One region of the Lysinibacillus sp. FSL P2-0066 genome, then DNA from elsewhere that is predicted to be linked to it. Evidence: a T-box and tRNA genes for the amino acid it is inferred to sense, from the RefSeq annotation. Region 1 holds a T-box; the other holds one or more tRNA genes.
The links. A T-box is a leader RNA that pairs with one kind of tRNA and senses whether it is charged. The one in region 1 lies ahead of MKZ14_RS15450 (valine--tRNA ligase), so its partner is inferred to be a tRNA-Val.
Positions count from the first base shown of each region.

Region 2: it encodes a tRNA-Val, which carries the amino acid that the T-box ahead of MKZ14_RS15450 (valine--tRNA ligase) is inferred to sense. The anticodon was not compared.

Region 1 covers NZ_CP150202.1:3,087,548-3,091,730, forward strand. The annotation lists gene MKZ14_RS15450 (valine--tRNA ligase) at 72-2,711, opposite strand; T-box leader at 2,792-3,050, opposite strand; gene MKZ14_RS15455 (hypothetical protein) at 3,153-3,347, shown strand; gene MKZ14_RS15460 (valyl-tRNA synthetase) at 3,324-4,088, opposite strand; gene MKZ14_RS15465 (SRPBCC family protein) at 4,169-4,183, opposite strand, start outside.
Region 2 covers NZ_CP150202.1:4,376,075-4,380,257, reverse strand. The annotation lists gene MKZ14_RS21770 (acyl--CoA ligase) at 1-1,306, opposite strand, end outside; tRNA gene MKZ14_RS21765 (tRNA-Asn) at 1,577-1,653, shown strand; tRNA gene MKZ14_RS21760 (tRNA-Glu) at 1,767-1,841, shown strand; tRNA gene MKZ14_RS21755 (tRNA-Val) at 1,897-1,972, shown strand; tRNA gene MKZ14_RS21750 (tRNA-Tyr) at 1,991-2,074, shown strand; tRNA gene MKZ14_RS21745 (tRNA-Gln) at 2,089-2,163, shown strand; tRNA gene MKZ14_RS21740 (tRNA-Lys) at 2,177-2,249, shown strand; gene rocF (arginase) at 2,434-3,339, shown strand; gene sigW (RNA polymerase sigma factor SigW) at 3,473-4,036, shown strand; gene MKZ14_RS21725 (anti-sigma factor) at 4,050-4,183, shown strand, end outside.

The sequences.
Region 1 (4,183 bases):
GCATATCTTTAGATCTATAAAAAAAAAAGCAATGGATGACTTTTTCGTCATCCACTGCTTCAACTTTACATTTATTTCAATTCTTCTAAACGTTTTAACACAACTGCATGCTTGCTTTCATAATCTGCTAATTTCTCACGTTCTGCGTTAACTAACGCTTCCGGCGCTTTCGATACAAACTTTTCATTCGATAACTTACCTGTAACAAGCTTCACTTCTTTTGCCCATTTCTCTAATTCTTTTTCAAGGCGAGCAATTTCTTCCTCTAGATTGATCAGTCCAACAAGAGGTAGGAAAACCTGTGCTCCTGTCACAACAGCCGTCATTGATTGTCCTGGAGCCTCTAAACCTTCACCAATTGTTAAAGTATCAGGATTACAGAATTTTTCTAAATATGCTTGATTCTCTTCAAGTACAGCTGCTGTTGCTGCATCTTTCGCTGAAATAAACAACGGTACTTTTTTGCTCATTGGGGTATTTACTTCCGCACGAATATTACGTACTGAACGTATAATATCCATTAGGAGCTTCATATTATCTGCTTCATCAGCAAAATGAAGATCTTTACGTACTGTTGGCCATGCTGCCACTGTAATAGATTCACCTTCATGTGGTAAATGCTGCCAAATTTCTTCTGTAATGAAAGGCATAAATGGATGTAATAGACGCATTGTTTGATCTAGTACGTAAGCTAAAATAGAGCGAGTTGTCTTTTTAGCTGCTTCATCCTCACCGTAAAGAGGTAATTTTGCCATTTCAATATACCAAGAACAGAAATCATCCCAAATGAAATTGTATAATTCACGGCCAACTTCACCGAATTCATAACGCTCTGCAAGAGAGGTAACGCGTTCAATCGTTTCATTTAAGCGCGTTAAAATCCATTTGTCAGCTACTGATTTTTCACCAGTTAAATCGATCTCATCATATGTCATACCATCCATATTCATAAGCGCAAAACGTGATGCATTCCAAATCTTATTGGCAAAGTTCCATACTGCTTCAACTTTTTCAGTTGTATAGCGTAAATCTTGACCAGGTGATGAACCAGTAGCTAAGAAGTAGCGTAATGAATCTGCACCGTATTGTTCAATGACATCCATTGGATCAACACCATTGCCAAGTGATTTACTCATTTTACGCCCTTCACCATCACGTACTAAACCATGAATTAGCACATCTTTAAATGGACGTTGATCTGTAAACTCAAGACCTTGGAAAATCATTCGAGAAACCCAGAAGAAAATAATATCATAGCCTGTTACTAATGTATTTGTTGGATAATAACGTTTATATTCTTCATTTGCTTCATCTGGCCAACCCATAGTAGAAAACGGCCATAGTGCTGAAGAGAACCATGTATCTAGTACATCTTCATCTTGCGTCCAGTTTTCTGCATCTGCTGGGGCTTCTTTACCTACGTATATTTCGCCTGTTTCATTATGGTACCAGGCTGGGATTTGATGGCCCCACCATAATTGACGAGAAATACACCAATCGCGTATATTCTCCATCCAGCGGGAATATGTGTTTTCAAAACGAGCAGGAACAAAGTTTACTTTCCCTTCTTCGTCCTTTTGCAGCTCTAGGGAAGCATCAGCAAGTGGTTGCATTTTAACGAACCATTGTGCTGAAAGATATGGCTCAACAACAGCACCAGAACGTTCAGAGTGTCCTACTGAATGCATATGCTCTTCAATGCGAATTAACACACCTGCTTCTTGTAAATCAGCAACAATTTGCTTGCGGCATTCGAAGCGATCCATTCCTTTATATTTGCCAGCAAGATCATTCATTGTGCCGTCTTCATTCATTACTAGAATGCGCTCTAGATTATGACGATTACCAACTTCAAAGTCGTTCGGATCATGGGCTGGTGTCATTTTTACAACCCCAGTACCAAATTCCATATCAACGTACTCATCAGCAACAATTGGAATTTCACGACCTACAATCGGTAAAATAACGTTTTTACCAATTAAGTGCTGATAACGCTCATCGTTCGGGTGAACAGCTACCCCAGAGTCACCAAGCATTGTTTCGGGACGTGTTGTAGCAACTTCTACATAGCCAGAGCCATCAGCTAATGGATATTTCATATGATAGAAGGCACCTTGCACATCCTGATAAATTACCTCGATATCAGATAATGCTGTTTTTGCTGCTGGGTCCCAGTTGATAATACGTTCACCACGATAAATTAAACCTTTTTCATATAACTGAACAAAAACTGTTTTTACCGCATCTGAAAGACCTTTATCTAGCGTGAAACGTTCACGCGTATAGTCTAATCCAAGACCAAGCTTTGCCCATTGATCACGAATATGTCCAGCATACTCTTCTTTCCATTCCCATGTTTTTTCAAGGAATTTTTCACGTCCTAAATCATAACGTGTAATATTATCCTCACGCAGCTTTGCTTCTACTTTTGCCTGTGTTGCAATACCTGCATGATCCATACCTGGCAACCAAAGGGCATCATAGCCTTGCATGCGTTTCATACGGATGAGGATATCTTGTAATGTTGTATCCCAAGCATGGCCAAGGTGTAGTTTACCTGTTACGTTCGGTGGTGGAATAACGATTGAATAGGGCTTTTTCCCACTTTCAGGCTGCGCCTCGAAAAACTTCCCTTGTAACCACCATTCATAGCGACCAGCTTCAATGGACTGTGGGTCATACTTAGTTGGCATTGAAATGTTTTCTGTCATATTGACTCCTCCTATTGTTTGAAAACTGTAGGTAAAGAAATGCTGTTCATTTTTTACCCAATAAAAAAACTCCTCTCGTCTAAAAGGACGAAGGAGTTTTAGTTCGCGGTACCACCTTTAATTCCAGCAGTGGTTAAGATAAATGTTCAATGACATATTTTCTCAGCCTACCCTACTGGCTCTCAATTCGGTAACGGTGTTTAACCGGCTTTAACTACTATTAGTTCACTAAAGCTGCTCAAGGGCTACCTTCAATTCCGTACAAATAGAAACTTCACAGCTACCGTTTCTTCTCTGAAAATGTAGACAAAATTTACTCTTCCCTATCATAGCATCTGTATTTGATTTTCCTAATTGTACCGCAGGATCGTGTCATTTTTCAAGTGATTTAGTCATCTTTTAGTAAGAGGAAAGTAAATAGAAAAGGAAGTGACAATTCAAATGCGACGACGCAAGTATAACCCTTGGCTTTTACCACCTTGGCTACGGCAAGTTCGTTTTTATTGTAGAACCATTATCGTGCCGATTTGTGCTTTTCAGTTTATCCGTGTCATTATTGTGCCAACATCAGGTGATTTAATCTTCTTATTACTTCTGCTACTTCTCTGCTATTTACTTTTGAAAGATATCATTTGAAACACGAACTTTAAGCGGTGTATATTCTTCTGTTAGATCCCAAATCATAGAAGGCACTTCATGCCAAGTACTGGATTCACGTACAACAATATGGCTTGAGGATTCTCTTAATACAGCTTTTTGGTCAACTGTTGTAGAATTCTCTTGGCGTGAAGCTGCTGCTACTGCGGCAGGTTGTTTCACTTGAACACTTTCTTCGATTACGGCCATTGTTTCCTCTTGTTCGAAAGCATGTGTTGATAGGTGCGGATTGTCTAACACAACTTTTTCATCAACAGGTTCATATTCATTAAAAACACTTGTAACGGTCCACTCAAGCTGACACATCTGATTTGTTAGACTAGGGCGAATATCCTTGACCATTAAATCTTTGACATCGGATTCTTTTGGTAAATCCACATGTAAAGGTACAGCATACTCAAAATAACCAGTATCTCCTTGGATGTCTAGAGCATCAATTGTAATTAAATCTTCATTTTCTGCAAATGCTTGCATATCTTGAAAATCAAAGCGAACGTGTGCGGTGATATGATAGATGCCCATAAGTCGCAAAGAATCTTCTAATTGCATTGCCTGCCACTGTGGCTTAATTTGTACAGCTGCTATTTCAGTTGGGCAGCCATATCCAGGAAAACAAAATGCTTCGCGCATATTCCAAGTTTTGTGTTCGATAATAATCCCTCCCTTTGCATCATATGACGATTTAAAGGAGAGTATGCTAGGGTGTTGCCATTTGAACACATTTAAAAATAGATACTACTAAAAAACTGGCATGCTAGAAGCAATATTCTAGCATGCCAGTTTCATGAATGTTCATATCTTTAAACATTTACTAA
Region 2 (4,183 bases), 1.3 Mb from region 1:
CAACTTCAAATGGTCCGATCGTATAACCAGATGAAATAATTATGTCATCCCCACGGCCTTCAAACCAAAAGTAACCGTCTTCATCACATTTTGCTTGATCACCTGTAATATACCAATCCCCACGGAATGCAGCTTGTGTGCGCTCGGGTTCTTTATAATATTCTTTAAATAAAGCTGGTGAAGATTTGTGAACAGCAATATCACCAACTTCGCCAATCGGTGCTTCGTTTCCTTCATTGTCGATAATACGTACAATATTACCTGGAGTTGGAACACCCATAGATCCAGGGCGTAATTCTGTGTTTTCGAGTGTACCAATTAATAATGTGTTTTCTGTTTGTCCATAGCCATCACGTACTTTTAGTCCAAAATGATTCATAAACGTTTCGATAACTGGGCGATTTAAAGGTTCACCAGCAGAAACAGCACTACGTAAAGATGATAGATTATAATCTTGTAAATTATCAATTTTCGCCATAATACGGTATTCAGTCGGTGTACAACATAGAACATTAACTTTTTCATCCTGCATTAATTGAAGGTAGGTTTTTGCATCGAATCCACCATGATAGACAAATGCGGTAGCACCGAGCATGATTGTTGATAAAAAAGGACTCCATATCCACTTTTGCCAACCTGGAGCAGCTGTTGCCCACACAAGGTCTCCTTCACGTACACAAAGCCATTTTGAAGCTGCAGTTCTAATATGCGCATAACCCCAGCCATGTGAATGAACAACACCTTTAGGTTTGCCAGTGGTACCAGATGTATAAGATAGGAATGCCATGTCATCACGTGTAGTAGCTACAGCTGTAAATGTAACTGGTTGCTTGTTTGCCAATTCATCTAGAGAAGTCCAATCTCCTTTCGCAGCACCGATCACTAGTTTATTTTTCAATGCGTCTACAGAAGAAGTAATTTGATCAATTTCACTAGTAAAAGCCTCATAGGCAATCACTGCACTAGCAGAAGAATGCTCCATACGATATTCTAAATCGCTTGCACGTAGCATCTCTGAACATGAAATAGGTACAATGCCAGCCTTTAAGCAGCCTAAAAAAACGAAATAGGCTTCTGGAAGTCGAGGAATAATAACTAATACACGATCACCCTTTTGAAGCCCCTTCTCCGTAAAAGCATTTGCGTATTGATTCATTTTTTGATTAAGTTCCACATAAGAAACTGTCCGTCTCTCTTGTTGGGTATTTAACCAACGTATTGCTTGGCGATCACTATCTTGCGAAAATTTTTCTAATTCCTCTGTGATGTTATAAAATTCAGGTGCAATTAAATCATTTGATACCATCTTGAACATCCTCCCCCAGAAAATTTGATAGAAAATTCGTAAAACTATTTTTATTTTAACAATTGAAATAATATACAGCAAGAATAATTAGTACGTTAAATAGAAATATTAGAGTTAATAGAGAACTATTATGCTGTGAGACGAATATAGAAGCAGACTTCGACAAAAAAATATAAAAATTTTCATAAAATGTGTTGCATTATTTATAATGCTTGCTATAATAATAAATGTACTTAAGAGGTTGTCTAAAACCAAAGTGAATAGTATCGTTCCGAAGTAGCTCAGTTGGTAGTAGCACCTGACTGTTAATCAGGTTGTCGCAGGTTCGAGTCCTGCCTTCGGAGCCATTTTTTTGCCCTTTTTTTAAGTACTATAATACATAAAAAAATTTTTAAAAAAGCATTGCAATTATTAATTAAAAATGTTATTATAATTCTTGTCTTGTTTGAGACGTAATATTGGCCCCTTGGTCAAGTGGTTAAGACACCGCCCTTTCACGGCGGTAACACGGGTTCGAATCCCGTAGGGGTCACCATTTAAAACATAGGCTTTATAAAGAAAATAAACTGTGATATAACACCTGTTTCTATGGAGGATTAGCTCAGCTGGGAGAGCATCTGCCTTACAAGCAGAGGGTCGGCGGTTCGAGCCCGTCATCCTCCACCATTCTTATTGTGTTATTTCGGAGGGGTAGCGAAGTGGCTAAACGCGGCGGACTGTAAATCCGCTCCTTAGGGTTCGGCGGTTCGAATCCGTCCCCCTCCACCAGTTTTATAAATGATTGGGGTATAGCCAAGCGGTAAGGCAACGGATTTTGATTCCGTCATGCCTAGGTTCGAATCCTAGTACCCCAGCCATTTTTTCTTTTATGAGCCATTAGCTCAGTTGGTAGAGCATCTGACTTTTAATCAGAGGGTCGAAGGTTCGAGTCCTTCATGGCTCACTTTTCTAGAATAAAATTATTCAAAAGTGTTATATTAACTACAGATAACTAATCTCTTGCTGAAAACAGTAGGAGATTTTTTTATGTTATTTATAAATGAATAAATATGCAACTTTTTGTCGAGTTGAACCAAGTAGTATGTAGGCTTTACAATAGTCTTATAACTTTTAGGGGGTATAAAAACATGAATAAACTTAATATTTCTATTATTGGAGTACCAACAGATTACGGACAAACACGTCGTGGTGTAGATATGGGACCAAGTGCTATTCGATATGCAGGTGTTGTTGAACGTTTAGAGGCTATCGGACACGATGTACAGGATCAAGGGGATATTCGTGTTAGTCAAAAGCTTGCAGACGGAGCTGTGGATGAAAAATTACTAAATTTAGAGGAAGTTGTAGAAGTTAGCACTGCATTAGCCAATAGTGTACATGAAGTAGTGGAACAAAAAAAATTCCCACTAGTATTTGGTGGAGATCATAGTATTGCTATTGGAACATTAGCAGGATTAGGCGAGCATTACAAAAATCTTGGTGTTATCTGGTATGACGCTCATGCAGATTTAAATACACCTGAAACAACACCTTCAGGCAATATACATGGGATGCCGTTAGCAGTTAGTATTGGGCTAGGACATGAGCGTTTAGTGCAAATTCGTAACTATGCTCCAAAAATTAAGCCAGAAAACGTTATAATTATTGGAGCTCGTTCAGTAGACCCAGGAGAGCGTGAATTGATTCGTCAACAAGGAATTAAAGTATATACAATGCATGAAATTGACCGACTTGGCATGACACGTGTGATGGAAGATGCACTTGCTTATTTAAAGGAACGAAATGTTGATGGCTTACATTTATCGCTTGATTTAGACGGACTAGATCCACTTTATACGCCAGGTGTGGGTACACCAGTCCCAGGCGGAATTACTTATCGAGAAAGCCATTTAGCAATGGAAATGTTACAAGAATCAGGCATGGTAACTTCAGCAGAGTTTGTAGAGGTAAATCCTATATTAGATGAAAAGAATACAACAGCAAATGTGGCTGTTGCATTAATGGGATCTTTATTTGGCGAAACACTAGTTTAAAGAAAATTTGACAAAAAATTGCCTGTTGCCACATTGCATAAAAATCTTTTGCTATAATTGAATTAAAACGAAACTTTTCTTATCGGTGCTTCGTATAGTATAAGACAGTTGTAAAGGTGGAGAAGTCAACACAATGGATGCGTTAGTAAATAAGAGAATAAAACAAGTGCTTAAAGGCGATCAAAACGCATTTGCCGATATTGTGAGTCTCTATCAGCACAAACTGTACCAAGTATGCTATCGAATGTTAGGCAACAAACAAGAGTCTGAAGATATTGCTCAAGAGGCTTTTGTGCGTGCTTATATGAACTTGCATACATTTGATCAGAAAAGAAAGTTTTCGACGTGGCTTTATCGCATAGCGACAAACCTCTGCATTGACCGTATTCGAAAAAAGAAACCGGATTATTATTTAGATGCAGAAGTAGCTGGTACAGAAGGGCTTGATATGTATTCGCAAATCGCAGCAGACGACCAGCTACCAGAGGAGCAGTTAGAACAAATGGAGCTGCAAGATCGCATTCAATATGAAATTGGACGATTGCCGGATAAATACCGTTCGGTTATAGTATTGAAATATATAGAAGAGTTATCGTTACAAGAGATTAGCGAGATTTTAGATATGCCGCTTGGAACGGTGAAAACGAGGATTCACCGCGGACGTGAGGCATTACGTAAGCAATTAAACAATCTGTAGGAGGGGGAGCGTCATGAATACTTGTCCAGAGCATATTATAGACTATATGCATGATTATTTAGACGGTGACATTAGTCGTGGGCATGAGCAAGAGTTGAAACAACACTTGCATACATGTAATGATTGTAAACAGTTGATGCAAGAATT